One region of the Exiguobacterium sp. SL-10 genome, then DNA from elsewhere that is predicted to be linked to it. Evidence: riboswitches for the same ligand, from Rfam matches in the RefSeq annotation. Region 1 holds a riboswitch; each other region holds the start of a gene.
What was found. Region 1 has a riboswitch for S-adenosylmethionine ahead of EVJ33_RS13350 (methionine ABC transporter ATP-binding protein). Riboswitches for the same ligand answer to the same signal wherever they lie in the genome.
Positions count from the first base shown of each region.

Region 2: it holds a riboswitch for S-adenosylmethionine, as region 1 does, so the genes downstream of both, EVJ33_RS07375 (2,3-diketo-5-methylthiopentyl-1-phosphate enolase) here and EVJ33_RS13350 (methionine ABC transporter ATP-binding protein) in region 1, are expected to answer to the same signal.
Region 3: it holds a riboswitch for S-adenosylmethionine, as region 1 does, so the genes downstream of both, msrA (peptide-methionine (S)-S-oxide reductase MsrA) here and EVJ33_RS13350 (methionine ABC transporter ATP-binding protein) in region 1, are expected to answer to the same signal.

Region 1 is NZ_SJUP01000014.1:47,014-52,188, forward strand. It holds gene EVJ33_RS13325 (hypothetical protein) at 1-565, shown strand, start outside; gene EVJ33_RS13330 (arsenate reductase family protein) at 611-973, shown strand; gene gcvH (glycine cleavage system protein GcvH) at 1,013-1,396, shown strand; gene EVJ33_RS13340 (PTS sugar transporter subunit IIC) at 1,437-2,489, opposite strand; gene EVJ33_RS13345 (thioredoxin family protein) at 2,668-2,934, shown strand; SAM riboswitch class I at 3,388-3,493, shown strand; gene EVJ33_RS13350 (methionine ABC transporter ATP-binding protein) at 3,571-4,599, shown strand; gene EVJ33_RS13355 (methionine ABC transporter permease) at 4,589-5,175, shown strand, end outside.
Region 2 is NZ_SJUP01000005.1:54,816-59,990, forward strand. It holds gene EVJ33_RS07360 (sugar ABC transporter substrate-binding protein) at 1-685, opposite strand, end outside; gene mtnA (S-methyl-5-thioribose-1-phosphate isomerase) at 678-1,712, opposite strand; gene mtnK (S-methyl-5-thioribose kinase) at 1,709-2,863, opposite strand; SAM riboswitch class I at 2,945-3,047, opposite strand; SAM riboswitch class I at 3,253-3,354, shown strand; gene EVJ33_RS07375 (2,3-diketo-5-methylthiopentyl-1-phosphate enolase) at 3,425-4,582, shown strand; gene EVJ33_RS07380 (2-hydroxy-3-keto-5-methylthiopentenyl-1-phosphate phosphatase) at 4,579-5,175, shown strand, end outside.
Region 3 is NZ_SJUP01000003.1:168,916-174,090, forward strand. It holds gene rlmN (dual-specificity RNA methyltransferase RlmN) at 1-114, opposite strand, end outside; gene EVJ33_RS05485 (amidase family protein) at 184-1,587, opposite strand; gene EVJ33_RS15510 (hypothetical protein) at 1,699-1,860, shown strand; SAM riboswitch class I at 1,905-2,005, shown strand; gene msrA (peptide-methionine (S)-S-oxide reductase MsrA) at 2,069-2,593, shown strand; gene EVJ33_RS05495 (hypothetical protein) at 2,711-3,172, opposite strand; gene EVJ33_RS05500 (GRP family sugar transporter) at 3,353-4,216, opposite strand; tRNA gene EVJ33_RS05505 (tRNA-Ala) at 4,350-4,422, shown strand; gene EVJ33_RS05510 (four-helix bundle copper-binding protein) at 4,538-4,870, shown strand; gene EVJ33_RS05515 (3'-5' exonuclease) at 4,937-5,175, shown strand, end outside.

The DNA.
Region 1 (5,175 bases):
TAAGGCACGCTTCATCGACAATTTAGATTGGCTCGCCGTCGAGCCGTTGGCGTATCAGTTCCAAAATACGAAAGATGGGCATAAGGTCATGTATGAGGATGGCATTTACGCCGAGTTCGCCGTGTTCGAGATGGTGGAGATGCCTGGAATCGCCTATACGCCAGGTCGTGTCGTCTGGCAACGCGACGAGGCGCTCGATACATTCGCGACGCCGAAGGTCATCACGCATCCTTCAGACGCCGCACACCGCTATGAGGAGGCGTTGACGAACCTATACGTCGGACTGCTCCGGGAACGGCGCGGCGAACAGCTCGCCGGATTCGAACTCATTCAGGTGTCGGCCGTCAATAACGTGTTACTCGCATATGGGGAGACGAGCGACCCGTTTAATCCGACACGTCGGGTTGAGGCGAAGCATCCTGATGTGATCACGTTCCTCGAACAAGGGGTATTAGGTTATGGACGTTCCGTCGAGGCGGCTGCGGTCATCCTCGAACATATCGAAGCGCGTCATTCGGTGAACGCGGTGTTGAAGCGAGAAATCGAGCGTTTGCTTCAGGCGTGAACGGTTGATTCGGAATGTGCTACATTTATAGAAGAGGTGATGAACATGGTGACACTATATGGCTATCCGCCATGCAGTACGTGTAAAAAAGCAGAAAAGTGGTTGAAAGAGAACGGCATCGACTATACATACGTCCATATCGTCGAAGCGACACCGTCAAAAGACGAGTTGGCTGAGCTATGGAAACAGTCGGGTCTGCCGCTTAAAAAATTCTTCAATACGAGCGGACAGGTATATCGAAACGAAGGCATCAAAGATCAGTTGCCAAATCTATCAGAAGACGAACAAATCGAGCTTTTAGCGAGTAATGGTATGCTTTTGAAGCGCCCGATCGTGACAGATGGTCAAAAATCAACTGTCGGATTTTCAGAAAAGTCGTTTACAGACGTTTGGGGCGAAGTGCTATAATACTCGTGTGAGTCTAATTCATTTGAGGGGGAAGTTAAGATGAGCAAAGTACCAGCCAATCTACGTTATTCAAAAGAGCACGAATGGGTTGAAGTGAACGGAAGCGTGGCCCGCATCGGGATCACAGATTTCGCACAAAGCGAACTAGGGGATATCGTCTTTGTCGAACTTCCTGAAGTCGGCGGCACGATTTTACTCGATGAGCCATTCGGTTCGGTCGAGTCGGTCAAAACCGTTTCAGAATTGTACGCTCCAATCTCTGGGAAAATCACAGCGGTGAACGAATCACTCGCCGATTCACCAGAACTCGTCAACGAAGCACCGTTCGAAGGCGCTTGGATGATCGAAGTCGAGTTGAACGACGCGTCAGACGTCGATAAACTCATGTCAGCCGAAGAATATGAAGCGATGATTCAAGGCTAAACAAAACCCGGTTTCTCTTCATGAGAAGCCGGGTTTTGTATTATTCAAAATCGAGGCGGTAATGTTCCGGTTGAACGAGTGACGTCCGGTTGAACAGGCGGTAGAAGACAATCCCGAGTGTCACCGGGATGAGCCCGAACAGGACGATGACGAGCATGACGTTCCAAAGCGCGAAACCGCCGGGCATGAGGTGCAAGGCGTTGATCGGTCCGATGAGACCAGACACACCGAAACCGGCACTGATTGGTGTACCTTCAATTCGAAGGATGCCTGCGAGCGCTCCGAGGATGGCCGCATTGGCGAGCACGGGCAACATCATGATCGGACGACGGACGAAGTTCGCCATTTGAATCTTCGGCGAGCCGAGGAAGTGGGCGATGGATGTTCCCGTCGCGTTCATCTGCCAGCCGGCGATGGCGAGACCGAAGCCCGCTGCGACAACGCCGAGGTTGGCCGCCCCGGCGGCGACACCAGACAGGCTGATGGCCGTGGCGATGCCGACCGTCGAGATTGGCGAGACGATGATGAGCGAGAACGCCATCGCGATCAACATGCCCATCACGATCGGCTGCAGTTCCGTCATCGTCATGATGATCGTCCCGACGTACATCGTGATTTGTGAGATGTAAGTGAGCAGGAACGCCCCGATCCCTCCGGCGACGACGATGACCGTCATCGGCAAGACGAGTACCGTGTACGTCTTCAAACGTGGCGACAGCTGCATGACAAGGAACGTCGCGAGAGCGGCCGTCACGCCGGCCGTGATGACGTCACCGATCCCGGCCATGAGGAATGCGCCTTCCTCGATGCGAATGGCGCCACTGCCGACCTGGGTGGCGATGCCGATCGTCCCGGCCTCGAGTGCCGAGCGTCCGAACTGCATGGCGACGGCGACACCGATGATGACTGGTAAGAGGCGCATCGCAATCGTCGTCGCGTCCAAGATGAACTGCAAGGACGGAACATACGGCAAGATGGCTTTCGTTAATTCACCGAGCAAAGCGCTCGGGATAAGGGCGATGAGAATGGCTAGACTGAGGCCGTTCAATACGTTCATCAAAAACTGTTTTCCGGTAAGCTTCTCTTCCGTCATTGGGGATTCACCTGTCCTTTTCTACTGGTATGCTGTTATGTACAAAAGCAATAAAGTTAATGACCATACTATGCTTCTTTCTGGCGAGCGTCAACAAGAAATGTTGAAATGTTCAGAATTTTCCATTTGAGCACAACTTTTGAACAGAGCGGTCCGCATTCATATACTAAAAGAAGAGGTGAGAACAATGATGACAGACGGATTCTTATATATATACGCTCCGATGTGCGGTACATGCGCCGTGGCGGAGCGAATGCTCTCGGTCGTCGAGGCGGTCGACCCAGAAATCCGGATTGAAAAGCGTGACGCCAACTTTATCCCGAACGAGCTTGAGGCGTATCAGGTCATGAGCGTCCCGGCGCTATTAAAGCTGGAGAATGGCCAGGTTCGGGATCGGTTGTATGCGTTTCAAAACGTTCAGCACGTCCTATCTTTCGTTAAATGAGATAGGATGATGAGAATAATCTGAAAATTTTAAATAATCAGTTGACACAGAAAGTTCACGAATGATATATTCATTACAACATCTTACTTGAACACAACATAGGACGAGATTTTCCCGTCAGCAAGACGTTTTCGAACAACCGCTGCATGAGCTTACGCGATTTCAGGTGGACCGTCCCTTCGATTGTCCCCCAAAAAAATCAAGCGTCGAGGCACCGGTCGCGTAATTGCATGGTCCGTTCGAAGACCGAGTGATGATTGGGTAAAATCCCCCATATAAGGATGAATGCTCTGATCGGGCAAAAGAGGTTCATCTATGGGTTGTCCTTCCCGTGTCTCAAGGTGCTACGTTCTGTGTCATCCTCGGATGGCACCTTTTTTTATTTTTTTGCATAAAATAGTTTGACATGAAAATAATATGTCGCTATGATAAGGCTAATCAAATACGCAACCACTCTTATCAAGAGAGGCTGAGGGACTGGCCCTATGACGCCCAGCAACCGCGGAGCAATCCGAAATGGTGCTAATTCCAGCAAGGTGTAAACCTTGGAAGATGAGAGCAATCGTTGTCCGTACGATAAAGTACGCACGTTTGCTCAAACGTGCGTACTTTTTTTGTTGTCAGGAGGGAAATGGATTGATTCAACTACGCAATGTGGCCAAATGGTTCGATACGAAAAACGGTCGGGTCCAGGCGGTCGATGATGTGTCGCTTACGATTGAAAGCGGCGAAATTTTTGGAATAATCGGATATTCGGGAGCGGGAAAGTCGACGCTTATCCGGTTGCTCAACCGACTCGAGGCACCGTCAAGCGGTGAAATCGTGGTCGCCGGCAGCGAGCTGACGAAGCTCACGCCGAAGGAACTACGCGGGGTACGTAAAAACGTCTCGATGGTGTTCCAACACTTCAACTTATTATGGTCGCGCACGGTCGCTGAGAACATCAGCTTCCCGCTCGAGCTCATCGGGGTACCGGCGAGCGAGCGCAAACGCCGCGTCCAAGAACTCGTCGAACTCGTCGGCCTCGCCGGACGAGAAGACAGCTATCCGTCACAACTATCGGGTGGCCAAAAGCAGCGAGTCGGGATCGCCCGCGCGCTCGCTACGAATCCAGAAGTGCTCCTCTGCGATGAAGCGACGAGCGCCCTCGACCCGAAGACGACCGATTCGATTCTCGAACTGCTCGTCAGTATCAATAAGAAGCTCGGTTTGACAATCGTCCTCATCACCCATGAGATGCATGTCATTCAAAAGATTTGTCACCGTGTCGCCGTCATGGAGGCCGGGAAGGTCGTCGAGACCGGACAAGTCGCCGACGTGTTCCAACATCCGGAGCAGCCGATCACAAAAGAGTTCGTCAAACAAATTGGTGCGGTCGAGGACATGTCGCTCACGTTCGAGCATTTGAAAGCCCGTTATCCGAGCGGTCAAATCGTCAAGCTTAAATTCTTGAACGAGACGGCCGAACAACCGATTTTGTCGGAAGTGTTGAAGCAGCATGATATCGGCTTCAACATCATCGGCGGGAACGTGACGCAGTCACAAGTCGGTGCCCTCGGGACATTATTCATCCAATTGATCGGAGAGCCGGCTGAAGTCGAGCGGGCCATCGCCTCAATCCGGTCACAGGCAGTGGAAGTGGAGGTAGAAAGCGATGTTTCCTAATGTAGATTGGCAAGTTATGTTGGAACAGACGTGGGAGACGCTCTATATGACGCTCGTCGCCGGAGCCGCGACATTCGTCATCGGTCTTGCCCTCGGGATGCTCCTATATGTCACGAACGAGCCACTCATGATGAAAAACCGGCCGATTTACACAATCATCAGCGCAATCGTCAACGTGTTCCGGTCAATCCCGTTCATCATTTTGATTATCTTGCTCATCCCGTTCACGTTACTCGTCGTTGGGACGATGCTCGGCTCGACGGCAGCACTGCCGGCACTGATCATCGGTGCGGCTCCGTTCTATGCGCGGATGGTCGAGCTCGCGCTTCGCGAAGTCGACCGCGGCGTCATCGAGGCGGCCGAATCGATGGGTGCGACGAAATGGCAGATTGTCTATAAAGTATTGTTCCCTGAAGCGTTGCCGGCCATCGTGTCAGGCATCACGGTCACGATCGTCGCGATCGTCGGTTACACGGCGATGGCAGGGGTCGTCGGGGGCGGGGGACTTGGTAACTTGGCGTTCCTCGAAGGATTCCAGCGTTCACAAAGCGACGTCACGTTCGTCGCGACCGTCTT
Region 2 (5,175 bases), on a different contig from region 1:
ACTTCTTCAAAATCGCTTCCATCTGGCTCTGTGTGTCGAGCGCCGTATTGTTCGTCGCCGAACCGAACTTGGCGACTTCCGTGATGCCCGGGTAACGTTTCAAGAACGCATCATAAATCGTGTGGCGTCGTTCCATCGGTGTGAAGCCACCGACCCAAATCGTGACGATGTTTCCTTCACCGTCCAAATCTTCGGCGAGTGCCTTGAGCGAACGCCAAGCGAGCGAATAGTCGTCTTGGTCGATGACCGTCACCCCTTCGTTCGTCAAATCGTTGTCGAACGCGACGACTTTAATCCCTTTGTCGAGTGCGCGTTGGACCGGTTCTTTCAGCGCATCGGCGCGGCCATGGTCAATCAAGATGACATCGACCCCTTGTGTTGTCGCCGTATCGACGTAGCTCGCCATCTTCGACAGATCGTTGTCGGCGTTGTACACTTTCACGTTGCCGCCGAACGATTCGACTTGTTCCGTCACCCCATCGATATACTGTGACGAGAACGTCCCAATCGACATCTGCATAATGAGGGCGACATCGATGTCTTTCGGCAACGTCCCGTTCGAAGCTGAGACAGGTTTCGTCTCCGGCGTCTTCTCGGCCGGCTTCGATGTGGCCGCTTGCTCGTTTGTGCAACCGACGAGCGCCAAGACGAATGTGAATAATAAAATCAAGATTTTTTTAGACATGGATCGTTCCTCCTACATGTTGTGTGATGGCGGCCTCTGTCGGCTCGAACACACCCGCCTCGGTGATGAGTCCAGTGATGAGGTCTGGCGTGGTGACGTCGAACGCCGGATTGAAGACGGTGATGCCGACAGGTGCCGTCGGTTGACCGCCGATGTGGGTGACTTCTAACGGGTTCCGCTCCTCGATTTCAATCGTATCGTCTGCCGTCAAATCGAACGTCGAATGCGGCGCCGCGACGTAGAACGGAATGCCGTAATGCTTGGCGAGAACGGCGAGCTGCAACGTTCCAATCTTATTGGCGACGTGACCCGTCCGTGTGATCCGGTCAGCTCCGACGATGATGGCGTCGACTCGTTTTGACTGAATCGTCCAAGCCGCCATATTGTCGGTGATGAGCGTCACGTCGATATCAGCACGATCGAGCTCCCAGACCGTGAGGCGTGCCCCTTGAAGGAGCGGTCGTGTCTCACAGGCGAAGACGTTGAAGGATACACCGCGTTCTTTCCCGACATAAAATGGCGCGAGCGCCGTGCCGTAACGCGATGTCGCGATTGCACCGGCGTTACAGATCGTCAACACGTTCCCCCCGGCCGGCAACACCGTCAGTGCATGCTCGCCAATGGCCCGATACGTGTCAACGTCCCGGTCGTACAACGCGATGGCGCGTCGTTTGATTTCCTCGGCGATCGCTTCAAAGTCGTCCCCGACGTTCAAGTCGAGGAGCGACTCGATCACATTTTGAAGATTGACCGCCGTCGGACGTGTCGCGACCAACCGACGGCCGACGAGGTCGAGGCGACGCGTGAAGTCCGGGTCGTCGACTAACCGACCCGCCTCTTTGGCGAGGACGAACGCCCCGAAGTAAGCGATGGCCGGGGCACCTCGGACTTGGAGCGTCTCGATGGCATGTTCGGCCTGTTCGAGCGTCTCGATCGTGACGTAGCGTTCTTCATGCGGTAATAACGTCTGATCCAATACGATGAGTTCGTCCGTTTGCGAATTAAAGCGGATGTTTTGTACCGTCATACGCGCACCCCCGACAAAAGCGTCACTAAGTCGTCAATCGATTCGACGTTATGGCGTTCTTTAATGAGCGCTGTCCCGAGGGCGAGCGCGTCACGTTTTCGTTCAAGACGCGTCGCTTCCGGCAACGTCTCGAGATCGGCGACGCCGGCGAGCCCGATGGCACGACGAATGAGCTCGCAACCGGCGTAGCCGATCGTGTCGCTGAAGATCGTCCGCAACAACTCGTCGACAAAACCAATCGTGTTGAATGGCTCGACGGCGCGCTCAAAGTTGGCCCGGAACGTCTTCTCAAACGTCTCCCACACCGTCAAGACGTCCGTGAAACGCTCGAAGCGCTTAAGTGGGTCATGGAATGTCGATAGCGTCAAATGAGCGACGATTTGCCCGATATCGAAACCGAACGGTCCGTAAAACGCGAACTCCGGATCGATAATCTTCGTCTCTTGTTGGGTCGCAAAGATGCTACCCGTATGTAAGTCTCCATGCAGGAGTGCCTCATGTTTTGTGACAAAGCCGACTTTCAGTTTCGTCACCTCGACTTTGAGCGCCTGGTCTTCCCAAAGTCGCTCGACGTCGTCTCGTAGTGCCGCTTCGATATTATTCGACTCCGCGTCTTTGAACGGATCGGTGAAGATGAGTTTCTCGGTGATGTCACACAGTTCCGGGTTATAATAGTCACGTTCAATCCGCTTCTTCGCGATCGGTCCGGCCGCGTAATCCGACGTCGCGAACAGCGTCTCGCCTAAAAATTCACCAACATGGCGGGCCAGTTCAGGATACGTTTTCCCTTCCAAATAGCCTGTCCGAACGATATCAAAATCTGACAGATCCTCTAAAATCGTGTAGGCGAGCGTGCGGTCACTACCAAGCACGATTGGCACGAAACGAGGGACGACGTTGGCGAATTCGCGCAACGCCAACTGCTCAATCCACGCCCGTTCAAGTGTGAGCGGCCAACTTTCACCGACGACTTTCGCATACGGGAGCGCCTGTTTGACGACGAGACTCGTTTCGCCTTGTCGGATGCGGAACACGAGGTTCAAATTGCCGTCCCCGATCTCTTCGCAATGCGTGATGCCTCCGTCTTCGATTAACCCCAACGTTTTCACATGCTCGACGACGGTCTGTTCTGTAAATGGTTGATATGACATGATGTTTTCCCCTTCCTGTACGTTGCCCACAAAAAAAGCCCCTTTCTCCGCGAGAAAGAGGCACAGCCAAATTGGTTGTTCCTCTCATCTGTCAGACATTCGTCTGGTGGATGTAGCACCGTGCCTAGTGGTCGGTTGCTGCGGCGTCATCGGGCCAATTCCCTCTGCCAACTCGCGATAAGAGTGGTTTATTCGATTCGGTGAACTTATGTGATGAATATTACGGACTCGACGTCACGATTGTCAACGTCATTTTCCCGACAAAACTCCGTCTTTTTTTGTGCATATATGGAAACAACTTCCCAAAATATTTTTTTTGGAAAAAAAGGAATTGACGACATGGCGATTCTGTGCAAAAATTCAATTAAATTTCACAACTTCAAATCACATTCTTATCAAGAGCAGACGGAGGGACGAGCCCGATGATGTCGCAGCAACCGACCAGAGATGGCACGGTGCTAATTCTTGCAGCGAAAGCTGAGAGATAAGAGTTCATTTTTTATGATGACCTCTTGCCTCGGCATGGGGTCATTTTTTGTTTGCCTGGAAGGAGGAACTTTTTTGAGTATCACTGCTACATATGAAATCAAACGAACGGACGCGGTTGCGGCCGTCGCTGACAAAATCGCCCTCGAGCTGACCGTCGGCACATGGACGGAGCTGCCTCACTTAGAGCAAGAGCAGTTACAGGCGTACCGTGGTGAGGTCGTCTCGACATCTCATACAGACACAACGAGCCGCTTCACGATCCGCTATCCGTTACATAATGTCAGCCCTGACTTCTCATCCATCTTGACGACGACGTTCGGGAAACTGTCCCTCGACGATTCGATTCGGTTAATCGACTTGACGTTGCCCGAGACGCTCGCTCCCGATTTCAAGGGCGCTAAATTCGGTGTCGACGGGATTCGCGAGTTACTCGGTGTCCATGATCGTCCGCTCGTCATGAGCATCTTCAAAGGCGTCATCGGGCGAGATCTCGCGTTTCTCGAGCAGCAACTCCGCGTTCAATTCGCCGGTGGGATTGATATCGTCAAAGACGACGAGATTTTATACGACAACCCGCTCACCCCGTCGCTCGAACGGGCCCGGATTGGAGCGGACGTCATTCAAGCCCACTTCGAGACGACCGGGAAGCGTGTCCTCTACGCCATCACGTTGAGCGGCCCGGTGTTCGGTCTGCGTGACCAGGCGCGTCGACTCATCGAGGCGGGTGCGACAGCACTCCTGTTCAACGTCTATACGTACGGTCTCGACACATTGCGCGAACTCGCGAACGACCCAGACATCCGCGTGCCGATTTTGGCGCATCCGGCCTTTGCCGGCGCCTTGACCGGTTCAATCCGTCATTCGCTCTTGCTCGGTAAACTCCCTCGCCTCGCCGGTGCCGATTTGACGCTCTTCCCGTCTCCGTACGGCTCGCTCGCGACACCGCGTGACGAGGCGTTCGCGATTCGTGACAAGAGCGCCGAACCGCATTGGTCGAAACCGATTTTACCGGTCCCGTCAGCCGGGATTCATCCGGGACTCGTCAAAGACATCATCCGTGATTTCGGAACGAATGTCGTCATCAACGCCGGCGGTGGCATTCACGGTCACCCGGACGGTGCAGCCGCCGGGGCTCGCGCTTTCCGGCAAGCAATCGACCACGTCCTCGGTCAAACTGAGGGACAGTCGGACGAACTCGATACCGCGTTGAAGGCATGGGCACAACGATGACGGTCCATATTCTCTGCGACTTCGACGGGACGATCACAGCGGAAGACAATATCATTGCCTTAATGAAGGCGTTCGCCCCGCCCGATTGGGTCGAGTTGAAAGATGCGGTCCTTGAGCAGCGGATGTCGATTCGCTCCGGGGTCGGGCAAATGTTCGCATTGCTCCCGAGTACGGACGCCGAGACGTATCGCGACTATTTGTTGAATCGTATCACCGTGCGTCAAGGATTTCCGGACTTACTCGCACAAGTGGAAGCACACGGCTGGAAGTTTGACGTCGTCAGCGGCGGGATGGACTTTTTCGTCCATCCGATCTTAGACGGTCACGTCGACCCAGAACACATTTACTGTAACGTTGCCGACTTCTCCGCTGAGACGGTCACCGTCGCTTGGCCGCACGCTTGCGACGAGCACTGTACGAACGATTGCGGCTGCTGCAAACCGACGATTGCCCGTCGCATCGTCAATCCCGCTGACCGCTTGATCGTGATTGGTGACTCGGTGACCGACTTCGAGGTCGCGAAGCGTGCCGACTTTGTCTACGCCCGGGGCCAACTCATCACACTCTGTGAGGCAGAAGGGATCGCTTACGCC
Region 3 (5,175 bases), on a different contig from region 1:
TCGGTCGATGTAGAGCGAGTCCCAAATTTGTCTCGCATGGAAGGCGCTGTATCCCCAAGCGACACACGCTTCCGTCAGCTGATCGAACGTCAGCCCGTATATAGATGGTTTCATTGCTATCTGTCCTTTCTTCAATCCGCATACGTACCATTGTAGCGGACGTGGACGACCGGTGCAACGTTCTTATAACGGTGGGACGGGACGTGTCACTTGTTGCTCGAACGCAAAGGCGATTCGGATCAAGTCACGTTCGGCATAACTCGTCCCCGTGAACGACAAGCCGAACGGAGCCCCGCTCGCTTTCAATCGAAACGGGATCGTGATGGTCGGATGCCCGGCTTTTGCAGCCATGTCATAGTTCAAATCGTGAGGCAAGACGAGTCCGTGCAACTGCTGCTCATTCAATAGGCGGTCGAGTCCGTCCGTTTTGGCGTCACGTACGTCATCGAGCCGGCGCGTCAAATAAGCCGGCTCGATGAGACGTCCCGACAGTTGTTCCGCTTTCTCGAACGTCTTTTGTCCATGCGGGATCGTCTCAGGATGCTTGTTGTTCCAGTCAATCAAATCAGACAACGTCTCGTATAGGAGCGTCGTCGTGGCGAGGTACGCCTCGATTCCGAGTTTGAACTCGTGGTACAGAATATCGCCTTGGTCGAGCGTGTCATGGGCGGGCAGTTCGACTTCGACCAGTTCAATGCCGCTCTGCTTCAACAGCTCGACCGCCTCACCGTATAAGGATTGCTCTTCTTCCGATAAGTCTGCTTTGACAATCCCGACACGCATCCCGACCGCTTGGCGCACGTCGAGGCACGTCCGATACGGCGGGCCGGCCGGGAGGTTTAGTGTCGACGGGTCCGATGGGTCTTCCCCGACCATCGCTTCAAGTGCACGTACCGCGTCTTCGAGAGTGCGTGCCATCGGTCCCGCCGTGTCTTGCGACCGCGAGATCGGGATGATTCCACTCCGGCTGATGAGGCCGACGGTCGGTTTGATGCCGACGATACCGTTGTGCACGCTCGGATGGATGATCGAGCCGCTCGTCTCGCTACCGACGGCGAGCAGTGTCAAGTTCGCTGCGACCGCTGACGCCGAACCTGAACTCGACCCTCCGACATTGAGCTTGTCACCATACGGATTGAGCGTCTGGCCACCAACCCCGCTCCACCCGTTCGGCATGCCTTCTGTCAAAAAGTTGGCCCATTCGGACAAGTTTGCTTTTCCGAGGATGATGGCCCCGTTGTCACGAAGGAGACGGACGAGGTGCGCGTCCTTTCCAGCGAAGTGATTTTCGAGCGCCACGGCCCCGGCCGTCGTCTTCATGAGTCCGGCTGTTTCGATATTGTCTTTAATCAAGACAGGAATGCCGAGTAGCGGCAAGCGTAGCCCGCGACGATACGCCCTGTCAGCCGACTCGGCCTCGAACAAGGCGTCCGGGTTCACTTGGATGACCGCCTTCAGTTTGTCGTTCAACTGGGCAATCCTTGTCAAATAGAAAGCAGTCACGTCACGGGCTGTGAACGTCCCTTCTTTATAGCCGTGATGGGCTGATTCGATATCAAGTTCCATAAAATCGTATGTGTCAGTCATGATGATTCCTCCTTTGGTCAATGGATGATATTCTCTAAAGACGTCCCGATTCCTGTTTTTCATCGCCAATGAATGTATAAGTTGATACACTGAAAGAAAAAGGAGGTAACCATGACCCGTTCTTATATGCTCGTCTTACTCGCCGTCTTCGCCTTGTTCTTTTTACAACTGTACGCCCGGGAAGAGGCTTATTCGACGCCCGCCTCGATCGTACTCGTCATCCTGATTCTCGGTGCCACCTTGTTCCAACTTCGACGCAAGCCAAACCGTTGACGCCGCTTCAAATCTGATGGTATGATGCTGTCACGAACTACATATCGATATCTTGAGTGAACGAGAGACCTGGCTCTATGACTTCACAGCAACCTGCTTCGGCAAGGTGCTACTACCAGCAAGGCGTTTGCCTTGGCCGATATGACGAAGCGCTCATGTCGATGACATGGGCGCTTTTTTTTGGAAATTGATTGAGGGGGATGTAAAAATGGAAAAAGCAACATTCGCAGGCGGTTGTTTTTGGTGCATGGTGACGCCGTTCGAGGAACAACCTGGTATCGAATCGATCGTATCAGGCTATACGGGTGGTCACGTCGACGACCCGACGTATGAACAAGTGAAGACGGGGACGACCGGTCATTATGAGGTCGTCGAGATCACGTTCGACCCGACGCTGTTCGCATACGAGCGCCTGCTCGAACTATATTGGATTCAGACCGACCCGACCGATGACGGCGGCCAGTTCCAAGACCGTGGCAGCCAGTATGCGCCAGCCATCTTCTATCATACGGAAGAACAACGCGTGAAAGCAGAACAGAGTCGCGACGCGCTCGCGGCGAGTGGACGTTTCAAACAGCCGATCGTCACGAAAATCTTACCGGCCGACACGTTTTATCCGGCCGAGGAATACCATCAAGACTTCCATAAGAAGAATCCGAAACATTATAAGGAAGATCGGGCTATTTCAGGACGCGATGAATTTATTGATGTGGCGTGGGCGGAAAAGGTTTAACTCATATAATTTAAAATGAAAAGATGCGGCCATCTTGATTTGGTCGCGTCTTTTCATTTATTCCAGCATTAACAATAGATGATTCTTAGCTCTCTTATAAGCCTTTAGTATACTAATTTACTTCCAGTTCTCTAACGCCCAACCTTCTGTGATTCGCTTGACTAATAGCGGATAACTCCAAGTATCCCAGGGAGATAATTGGATTTGTTCTTCTGTTAACTCATAGACTTCATGGTTATACCAAGTGGAATAATCTACGATATGCCACCCCACAAGATTCCCCTCGTTATCTGTTATCTCTGTTCTAAATTTATGAGGGATTTTAAAATCCTGAGGTATGTCATAGTTCGAAATGGCTTCAATGATCTTGTGTCTTATAGCCGGTTTGAGTGGGCAATGCAATAGATACGCTTCTTTCTCCGCGACTATTTCTTTAAGGTTTTTTGGAGTTTTTTCATATACCCCTGGCAATATTCTAACTAACTCGCCTATCGTTTTATCTTCGTGAACGTATTGAAGATAAGCCTCTCCGTTAGGTGTGTTAATCTTAAACACATCGCCGATTTGTATTCTTGCCATCTTGATCACGTCCTATTCTTAAATGAATTCACTTTTATGATTCATAGTATGTTTATTCCAACTTTATTCCCCCCTTACTTCTCACTTTTCCAATCATTATATATAAAAGGCCGTAGTCCGGTTCGACTAAAAAAGAACCAAGTCGCATCAAGCGACCTGGTCCATCTTTAACGAATTCATTCAGCTCTTCGCAATCCCGAGCATAAACCCGGCTACGACGATGAGCCCGATACCCATGAAGACGAGCACCCGTTCTTTCGTCGTCTTTTCTTCTTTCAACAGATAGATTCCGCCGAGCGTCGCCACGACGACGTTCAATTGGGACAAGGCGAACGACGTCGCGATCCCGACCTCACCGCTCGACACGAACAAACCGAAGTTCCCAATCCCCCAGGCGAGACCGGCCAAGATGTTTTTGAACGTCTTCGGATCGAACTTCTTCACATCTTTCTCTCGCAGGCTGAACAAGAGCGCCGCGATAAACATCCCGACCGATTGCGGCAAGATGGCCGTGATGCCGTCGACTTCGAAATAGTTCGTCAGGACGGCATACGTCACATACCCGATACTCGAGACGAGCAGGACGAGCAAACCTTTTTTCAAGGCACCGCTGCTGTCGCCGTCTTTGTTCTGCTGATACGACGTCAGCGCCGCCCCGATGATAATCAACACGAGCGCAGAAAACCCTAGCCATAACTCGGTCGAAGTCTGCCAATCCCCTAGCACGATGACACCGAACAACGACGTACCGACTAGCTGCATCCCGGTGCTGATCGGCATCGCCTTCGATACGCTTAAAATTTGGAACGATTGGAATTGTAAATACTGACCGAGCGCCCAGAACGCCCCGGAGATGAAGCCGGTCACGATTGCGAGCGTCGTGAACTCCGGATTGAACACGAGCGCGATGATGACCGCCATCACCATCGCTCCCATCGTCGTCCCGATCAACTGTTGAATCGGCTTTCCACCGACCTTCGATACGATGAGCGGGATACTCCCCCACATCAAGGCAGGCAAGAGTGCGAGTAAAATCATTTCCATGGATGACACCTGCTTTCGTAATATAACATCATCTGTGATTTTCCCACGTTCAGCGCTGATTAAACTTTGTTCAACAAATTTAAAAATACCCATTGCCAAATGTTTTACTAGAATGATATAATAATTTTCGAACGGGGCATTAGCTCAGCTGGGAGAGCGCCACGCTGGCAGCGTGGAGGTCAGCGGTTCGAGCCCGCTATGCTCCATTACTTGGTCACTTCACTTTTGTGAAGTGACTTTTTTGTCGTTTTGGCGCGGTTTAAGCGATATGGTATCGGGTAATGATTTGAAGATACATTATTTTATCAAGGGGGACTTATCATGAACCGGGACTCAATTGAAGAGACGATTTCAGCGATTATCGACTGTATGCGGACGAGCAATCATTGTTTTTCAAAAAGTTTACAAGAAGAAGATGTGCTGATGGTAAAAGAGTGCATTCGTCTGACGCGAGAATGCTCCGACATCTGCTCCCTCACCTTGAACGCACTCGAGACCGATTCGGCGTTCACCAAACCGATCGCGGCCCTCTGCGCCCAAGTGTGCGACACGTGCGCCGTCGAATGCGGCCGTCACTTGCATGACCATTGCCAACGTTGTGCCGAAGCGTGTCTCCGCTGTGCCGAGGCGTGTCGCAACCTCGTGGCCGCATAATCGCTTTTTAGTCTAACGATATGTTAGACTTTTTTTATACTTGTTTTATGAAGAAAGGGAACGATTATGTCACATTCAATTCTTGCCATCGACGTCGAGACAGCGAACCGCGATAGCCGGAGCATTTGCTCTGTCGGCTGGAGCTTGCTCGTCGACGGTGAAATCATCGAAACGAACCAACTGCTCGTCAATCCTGAGGAAGACTTCGATGCCGGCAATATCCGGGTCCACGGCATCCGGCCGAGCGATGTCTGGGACGCCCCAGCGTTACCTGAGGTGCTTGAACAGCTCTATCCGACGCTACG